2 regions of the Bacillus sp. 11C genome follow, and region 2 is predicted to be linked to the other one. Evidence: a T-box and tRNA genes for the amino acid it is inferred to sense, from the RefSeq annotation. Region 2 holds a T-box; the other holds one or more tRNA genes.
What was found. The T-box of region 2 lies ahead of glyQ (glycine--tRNA ligase subunit alpha). A T-box ahead of a tRNA ligase gene usually reads a tRNA of that ligase, here a tRNA-Gly.

Region 1 (4,423 bases), on a different contig from region 2:
AGAGCGGCTTCAATAACGGCTTAGCAATCTCAGGATCAGGTTCCATTTCCGGATGAAGATGAAAGTCCTTCCCTTTATTAAGAGGACACACCGTTTGGCACGTATCGCACCCATACAGACGGTTTCCAATCTTTGTGCGGAATTCATCAGGCAAAAATCCTTTCGTCTGGGTCAGAAAAGAGATGCAGCGCTGCGCATTCAGCTGTCCCGGATTGACCAATGCTCCCGTCGGGCAGGCGTCCAGACATTTCGTGCAGGAGCCGCACATGTCTTCAATCGGCAAATCTGGCTCAAAAGGTATATTTGTGATCATTTCCGCTAAATACACATAAGAACCATACTCAGGCGTTGTGATCATACAGTTTTTCGCGCTGAATCCGATACCCGCCCGCTCTGCAACCGCCCGATCAGATAATTCACCTGTATCGACCATTGACTTGGTTCTGATATCCTCATGCTTGCTCCTCAGAAATTCCTCCAGCAGATCGAGTTTTTCCCTTAGCACATCGTGATAGTCTTTGCCCCAGGAAGCTCTGCAAAAAATGCCCCTGCGCTCAGTTCTCGTGCTTCTCGGCGCATCCTTCATTCTGGAAGGATATGCGAGAGCAATCGCCACAATTGATTTCGCTTTCGGCAAAAGCAGCTTCGGCGTCACCCTTTTCTCGATATCCGGCTCTTCAAAGCCGGAGAGATAGCCGAGTGATTCTTGAAGAATCAAACGGTCTTTTAAACTGTCAAAAGTATCAGCGGTCGTAAAACCAATCTTGTCCACGCCAATGCTTTTCGCGTATGCAATTAATTCTTCTTTGAGCTGATAAATGTTCATGTTTTGCACAGCCTCCTTTCTTTGTGATAAAACGATACAGCGTTTATAATAAGTTGATATCCCGTATCTGGAGTGAATGCTTGTGACTATCAAACTTGATTCTGTTATTACTGAACGTGCGGCCGGCTTACATGCGGCGGCTGTGATTTATGAGAATATCGAAGTCGGTTCCTCTCCGCAAATGCTGAAAGGCAGGCTTCGCCTATTTCAAGAATCCTTGTTTTTCGACTATGCGGACGGCGGAATATCCGATGAACCCTTCGTCAAGGAATGGCGAGAACTTTTTAAACAGCTTACCCCTTCATTTGAGCGAGAAACAACTCCAATGGAGGACATGCTGATCCCGATATCCAAAGAACAATTCCTGGAAAGCAAGGATTCAGCCCATGACACCATCGATTTTTTCGCATTAAAATATTCTCTGCCCATTATGATTTATGACGCCGGAAAGCTTCATGAGCCAGTCCGAATCTCATTGGGAGAAAAAGAAAACATCCTGCTTTTCTCTGATGAAAACGGCATATTTGGCGATTTAAAAAACAGCGTCAATCGCTTTCCCGTTACTAACGAGACCAAAAACATGCTGCAAATCATCTTTTTCCCGCCATCCATAAAAAAAAGCAGCGCTGTTAAACTCTTATCATCATTAACGAAAATGTTTGAACAAATTCATGGCGGCGCCCATACAGTACATTGGCTTACGTAAAAGAACACAGATAATGTGTTCTTTTTTACATAAAAAAACGCAATACTTCGTTTATCTAAGAAACGAAACACTGCGTTAATAACGTATGTATGGAGCGGGTGATGAGAATCGAACTCACGACATCAGCTTGGAAGGCTGAGGTTTTACCACTAAACTACACCCGCATTTATGATAGTCAGTAACAGTATTGCTTTGACTTTTTTTATATTACACGTTTATTGATTTTTCGTCAAGGGAGTATAAAAATTTTGTCGAAAAAATGTTTTCTTTTTGTAAAGTTGTTAAGTCGCATTTACATAATGTTAAGTATACTATACAATATAATCAAAAGAGATTGTGAAGGGGACAGACGTCATGATGAAAAATAAAGTGAAAGAGCTGAGGGCGCGTTTGGGCTATTCCCAGGAAAAACTCGGAGAAACAGTCGGCGTCACAAGACAAACGGTGGCAGCTATCGAAAAAGGCGACTATGTTCCCTCACTGTTGTTAGCACTAAAAATCTGCAAAGCTTTCTCCATGAAAATGGAGGATGTCTTTTGGTTAGAGGAGGAATACTAAGATGAGCATGAAAACAAAAGCAGCTTTTCAACTAGTTTTGTTTGGCCTAGCATGCTGGACGCTGATTTCATACTTTAAAGCCTCTGAAGGCATAGCGGCCTTTTCCCGTACAAAGAGCGGCGAGATGGTGTTTGAATTAAACCTCACTCCCTTTATTCTGTTTATTGCGGCGGCTGCGGTTTATATGTACTTGCATAAGAAAAGCCGCCCTGCCAGAAAGCAGCTTCTCCTGCCTGATGAATTTGAAGAGCAGGATGAAAGAGAGCAGATGATGACGGCAAAAGCATGCCGCGCGTCTTATATCGCCGTCTATTTCTCGCTTCCTGCCGCAGCGGTTCTTCTCATTTTTTATCCGCTTTTTCAATCGCATATTCCGTTTTTCCCTATTATTATTGTGTTTATCATCATGATCATCCAGCACCTATCCTACGTCATCGCTTTCAAGAAAAACGAAAAAAACTCCGGCGCGCTGTAATCGGCCGGAGTTTTTCTTACCAGCTCGCTTTTTTCACACCGGGAATCTGTCCTTTATGAGCCAGCTCCCTGAAAGCGATTCTGGACATTTTAAACTTCCTCATATATCCTCTCGGGCGCCCTGTTACCATGCAGCGATTGTGGAGCCTTCCCGGTGCTGAATCTCTCGGCAGCTTGCTGAGTGCCTCGTAATCTCCTTTTTCTTTCAGCTCGCGTCTAATATCAGCGTATTGTTCAACAAGCTGCTGGCGTTTTAACTCTTTTGCCACTTTTGATTTTTTAGCCAAGTCACATAGCCTCCTTTTTAAATCGAAATTGTTACGATTTAAAATGTATCACGCACGATTCAAAAAAGCAAGTATACCGCTTTGTAAAACAGACGGCCTGAAGCCGCCCGTTTCTAATGATGCAATTCCACATAATACAGTAGCGCATCTTGATGCTTAATGAGCTCTTTTTTGTGTTCAGAGGTGTGCATTGGTTCGTCAGTCCCTTTAATACTGCTGCCGATCAATACAGGTTTTTCGAAAGAAATCGGTTTAGCCGACGAAATCTTCTGAGTCACTTCCTGTGCCGCGCTATCATCACGCCGAAACGACGAATCAGCCACAATATTTCCTTGTTTATCCACAATTCCAAAATGAACGGTGCTCAGTTTATTCTTACCTTCTCCCTCCTCATTCTCAAAGTAAACAAATTGTAATGAATCGGGTTTTTCCTCCGAGTAATCTGCACTTACCGGTCCAATGGTTTCAACAAGCTTTCCGTTTTGATAATGCTCTATATACATTTCAGCTCCAGAAATGCTATCACTGATATTTGCGACCTCGGCAGTGAAGGTTTGGGAGGCTGCAACATCCATTCTATTTTTTTCGAGATCTGACATATCGGCCTCTTTGATTTCCATTTGTTTTGTATCTTCGCATGCTGACAGCATAGCAATCAGGCAAATAATTGTTGTGCTTATCAATGTTTTCAGAAAATCAGCTCCCTTCTTTACATATCATACCATGTGTTCAAGGGCTGTGTTTTACTTAAACCTGCGCCTTATTGGCAGAAGCAAAAGCCAAGTCTGCAAAATAAACACTTTTCTAAGTGAGGATACCGGTCATAAACCAACTCTATTTATGCGAGATTTTGTCTGCCTGTTTATCACTTACTCTGCTTGTTTCGCAAATAGAAAAGAAAAAATCATGATCACACAAATTTTCATTGTTTTAAAACCTGTTATGACAGAGGTTTATCATCATTTTCAATACTAGATATCGCTTAATATAAATAACTATTTTATAATAATTATAATATGATATTGACTTTTTACTTAGAGATGATATTATGTTCTTATAAATTCCAAGAGGTGATCACATGAGTTCAAATAAACTGACAACTAGCTGGGGCGCCCCGGTTGGAGATAACCAAAATTCAATGACTGCAGGTTCTCGCGGACCAACTTTAATCCAAGATGTACATTTACTCGAAAAATTGGCCCATTTCAACAGAGAACGTGTTCCTGAGCGTGTTGTTCACGCTAAAGGAGCAGGCGCTCACGGATATTTTGAAGTAACAAACGATGTAACAAAATACACGAAAGCCGCTTTCCTTTCTGAAGTCGGCAAACGCACACCGTTGTTCATCCGTTTCTCAACAGTTGCCGGTGAACTTGGCTCGGCTGACACAGTTCGCGACCCGCGCGGATTTGCCGTTAAATTTTATACTGAAGAAGGAAACTATGACATCGTCGGAAACAATACACCGGTATTCTTTATCCGCGATGCGATTAAGTTCCCTGATTTCATCCATACACAAAAAAGAGATCCAAAAACACACTTAAAAAACCCTACAGCTGTATGGGATTTCTG
Region 2 (4,423 bases):
TTGCTACAACAGCTCCGGTGAAAGTAGAAGGCGTTTCTCCGCCTGCTGATCTAGGCATATAGTGTTCGTTTACTGCCGCAGCCACAGCTTCATCTTCTCCAAGCATTTTCGCATACTTTTCACCCATAATTCCTTGAAGCTCAGGGAATTCGTATATCATATGTGTGACAAGATCGAATTTAGAAATTTCAGCAGCCCGCTTCACATGTTTTAATGTATCTTCATCAGCCTGAAGACGGACGGCAAGCTTCTCTGCGATTGCAGTGACTCTTCTGACCTTATCAGCAAGAGAACCAAGCTCTTCATGAAAAACAATGTTTTCAAGCTTCTTCACATTTGCATCAATGTTTAATTTCTGATCTTCCTTGTAGAAGAATGAAGCATCAGATAAACGCGCGCGCAGCACTTTTTCATTGCCACGGGCTACATTTTCGATCGCGTGGCTGTTTCCGTTTCGGACTGTGATAAAGTGAGGCAGCAAATCACCGTTTTTGTCTTTGACAGGGAAGTAGCGCTGATGTTCTTTCATTGTCGTGACAAGCACTTCCTCAGGAATTGTCAGAAACTCAGATTCAAATGAACCGTAAAGAGCTGTCGGGTATTCTACTAAATGATTCACTTCATCAAGAAGGTCTTCGTCTACTGGAATGTTCCAATTGTTTTCTGCTGCCATCGCTTCCAGCTGAGATTGAATCATATGTTTCCGGATGTTAGGGTCAGCGATGACATGCTGTTCTTTCAGCTGCTCTTCATAGGAAGAAGGTGATTCAATTGACACTTCATGTCCGAGGAAACGGTGTCCCTGTGTTGTCCGGCCAGACTCAACGTTTGTGATCGAAAATGGAATGACATCCTGTCCAAATAAAGCGGCAATCCATTTGATTGGCCGGATATAACGCAAATCTTCATTTCCCCAACGCATGTTTTTCGGGAAGTGCAAGCTCGTAACCAAACCGCTCAGTTCCGGCAGAAGCGACTTCGTTTCTTGTCCGGCTTGGAATTTTTGTACAAATACATACTCTGTACCTTTTACTTCTTTGATGTACAGGTCTTTCACGTCTGCGCCTTGGCCTTTTGAAAAGCCGATTGCCGCTTTTGTCCAGTTCCCGTCTGCATCAAGAGCAATTTTTTTCGCTGGCCCTTTTGCTTCTTCTTTTATATCATCCTGCTTTTCTGCTACATCCTTTACGAATACAGCTAGACGTCTAGGCGTATTGAAGAGCTTCACTTCACCGTGAGTGATATTTTTTTCTTTCAGCCAGCCTGTCAGCTTCTCTCCAATCTGAACCATGCTGTCATTTAAAAAGCGCGCCGGCATTTCCTCTAATCCAATCTCTAAAAATAAATCCTGTTTACTCATGAGAAGCACCCTCCCCTTTAAGCATTGGGAACCCTAGTTTTTCTCGTTCCTCATAATAGGTTTTTGCTACTTTTCTCGCTAAATTCCGCACTCTTGCGATATAGCCTGTCCGCTCGGTAACTGAGATCGCACCTTTGGCGTCAAGCAGGTTGAAGGTGTGCGAGCATTTTAGCACATAGTCATATGCTGGATGAACAAGCCCGTTATCCATTTGTTTAATCGCTTCTTTTTCATACGTGCTGAACAATTGGAACAGCATATCGACGTCTGACGTTTCAAACGTATAAACGGAATGCTCGTATTCCGCCATCATGAATAAATCTTTTACTGTGAACCCTGACGTCCATTCCAAGTCGAAAACATTCTCTTTATCCTGGATATAAGACGCGAGACGCTCAATTCCGTACGTAATCTCTACAGAAACTGGTTTACACTCTAGTCCTCCGACCTGCTGGAAATACGTAAATTGTGTAATTTCCATTCCGTCAAGCCATACTTCCCAGCCAAGACCCGCGCAGCCTAAAGACGGGTTCTCCCAGTTGTCTTCAACAAAGCGAATATCATGCTCAAGCGGATCAATTCCAAGAGCGCGCAAGGAATCTAAATACAGCTCTTGAATGTTATCAGGAGACGGTTTAATAATAACCTGGAACTGATGATGCTGATACAGTCTGTTCGGATTCTCCCCGTAGCGGCCGTCGGCAGGCCGTCTGGAAGGCTCTACATAAGCCACTTTCCACGGCTCAGGGCCGATACTGCGCAAAAATGTATACGGGCTCATCGTGCCGGCCCCTTTTTCTACATCGTAAGCCTGCATAAGCACACAGCCCTGACCGGACCAATGCTGCTGCAAGGTTAGAATCATGTCTTGAATATTCATTTCAAGCACCTCCACTTTACTTTTCCTTTATCAGATGACTGCGGCGGCAACCAAAAAACTCCCGTCTCTATGCTTGCCAGCCGCAAACATAGGGACGAGAGTTCTCCCGCGGTTCCACCCTAGTTGCTGAGATCAAAATCCCAGCCTCTTTTTTTGAAATTGCTCAAGAATGCCTTTCGTTGCGTGCTCATCCTTAGCTTACACCGCCCTAAGGTCGCTTTCATGAGGTAAACGCAAGTACTTCTTTCTCTCACTGCAACATATTTTATAATAAATGATCATATAAAAAGATGGACCAGATGTCAACTTTTGTTTTCACCCATAAGATGTTTCATGCTCTCCATTTGATCTAAAAAGCGCTTTGATTTTAAATATAACCCTGAGTATTCTTCATAATATAAATCAATCACTTGCTTCAATTCAGCTTTTGTTTCCTGTTTTAAGGAGACATTGCCCAGCCTTGATAGATCGAAGTAATAAAACAGTCTCAACAGCCTTGCCGTTTGCGGTTTAATCGGAACCCTGTAAGGATCTTTTTCAAAACAACGGTGGCAAATAAAACCGTTATCACGGATAGAAAAATGAAAGCTCCCATCCTGGCTTTTACAATGCACACAGTGATTGAGCTCGGGATACAGCCCCATGACACCGAGCATTTTCATTTGAACGATAAAGATGATAACATCTGGGTCTGTTCCTTCGTTCAGCTGTTTAAGCGATTCTAAAATAAATTCAAACAAATAAGGGTTTGGCTTTTTTTCTTCAGTGCCTCTGTCGACTAACTCGGTAATATATGCAGCATATGCTGTTAAAAACAAATCTTCCCTGATGCCTCTCATGCTGAGGATCATTTCACCCTGCTGAAGTGTTCCGAGGCCGGTTGTTTTTTGCATTAAGAATGAACCATACAAAAAGGGCTGGCTGACTGCTGATAAACGGCTGTTCGTTTTTTTGGCGCCTCTTGCCATAACACCTACTTTTCCGTGTTCTCTTGTCAGTAAAGTAACGATTTTATTCGTCTCTCCGTAATCATTTGTGCGAAGAACGATTCCTTCACATTTTGTCAGCATTTCCGCACCTTCCTAAAGCAGGAGCGGCCAAGAGGTTTATAAAATTGGATAATCAAATCGGGCTAGCTCATCTTCTAGTTCTTCGGGTCTTTCTATGTTCTCTTTTTCCAGTTCTTTAAAAAGAAGATACGTATCAACATTTCCTGTTTGAGAAAATACGTTCCAGGTAAAATTCAACACAAGAAACCCACCTTTCTGTAGTTAAACTAGCTTACCTAAACTCCAAATTCTTACCTTTATCTTGACCAGATGTCCTCCATTTCATGTTAAACAAAATTTGTTAATGTATCCCTGATCCTGTGAGATAATGACACAGCGAGAGATTAATATTCATCCTCTTTAAAACCAAAATCGCGCAGCTGGGACATTTTATTACGCCAGTCTTTCTGCACTTTGACCCATAATTCAAGGTAGACACGGGAGCCTAACAATGCTTCAATATCCGCTCTCGCTCTTTTTCCGACCTCTTTCAGCAGGCTTCCTTTTTTCCCGATCACAATGCCTTTCTGGGAATCCCGTTCGACCACAATCGTCGCCGCTACGTGTACAGAACCATTGTCCTGCCCTTTGATTGATTCGATGGCCACCGCAATGCTGTGCGGGATCTCTTCTCTTGTCAAATGCAGCACTTTTTCCCTGATGAGTTCGGAAATGATAAAGCGCTCCGGGTGGTCGGTTACCTGGTCACTCGGATAGAATTGCGGTCCTTCCGGCAAATACGCTTCAATCTGAGTGAGCAATGTTTCGATATTATTTCCTTCTAGAGCAGAAATCGGAACAACTTCCTTAAAAGGATAACGTCCGCGGTATTCGTCAATTAACAGTAGCAATTGATCGGGATGAATTTTGTCAATTTTGTTTACGATTAAAAATACAGGCGTGGACATATTCTGCAATTTCTCAATGATGAATTCGTCGCCCTTCCCGTAGCCTTCCTCGGCGTTGATCATAAACAAGACCAAATCGACTTCTTTTAATGTATTTTGCGCCACTTTCATCATAAAGTCCCCAAGCTTATGCTTAGGCTTATGAATCCCTGGTGTGTCAATAAAGATAGTTTGTGATGTACCTGTCGTCAGAACTCCTTGCACCTTGTTTCTCGTCGTTTGGGGC

Region 1: it encodes a tRNA-Gly, which carries the amino acid that the T-box ahead of glyQ (glycine--tRNA ligase subunit alpha) is inferred to sense. The anticodon was not compared.

Annotation. Positions count from the first base shown of each region.
Region 1 is NZ_JBUPVZ010000015.1:78,744-83,166, forward strand. It holds gene queG (tRNA epoxyqueuosine(34) reductase QueG) at 1-826, opposite strand, end outside; gene ACY3LV_RS17750 (B3/B4 domain-containing protein) at 909-1,532, shown strand; tRNA gene ACY3LV_RS17755 (tRNA-Gly) at 1,623-1,696, opposite strand; gene ACY3LV_RS17760 (helix-turn-helix transcriptional regulator) at 1,890-2,090, shown strand; gene ACY3LV_RS17765 (hypothetical protein) at 2,092-2,565, shown strand; gene rpsN (30S ribosomal protein S14) at 2,582-2,851, opposite strand; gene ACY3LV_RS17775 (hypothetical protein) at 2,965-3,501, opposite strand; gene katA (catalase KatA) at 3,930-4,423, shown strand, end outside.
Region 2 is NZ_JBUPVZ010000003.1:354,017-358,439, forward strand. It holds gene glyS (glycine--tRNA ligase subunit beta) at 1-1,360, opposite strand, end outside; gene glyQ (glycine--tRNA ligase subunit alpha) at 1,353-2,240, opposite strand; T-box leader at 2,328-2,503, opposite strand; gene recO (DNA repair protein RecO) at 2,543-3,310, opposite strand; gene ACY3LV_RS06860 (YqzL family protein) at 3,347-3,490, opposite strand; gene era (GTPase Era) at 3,634-4,423, opposite strand, start outside.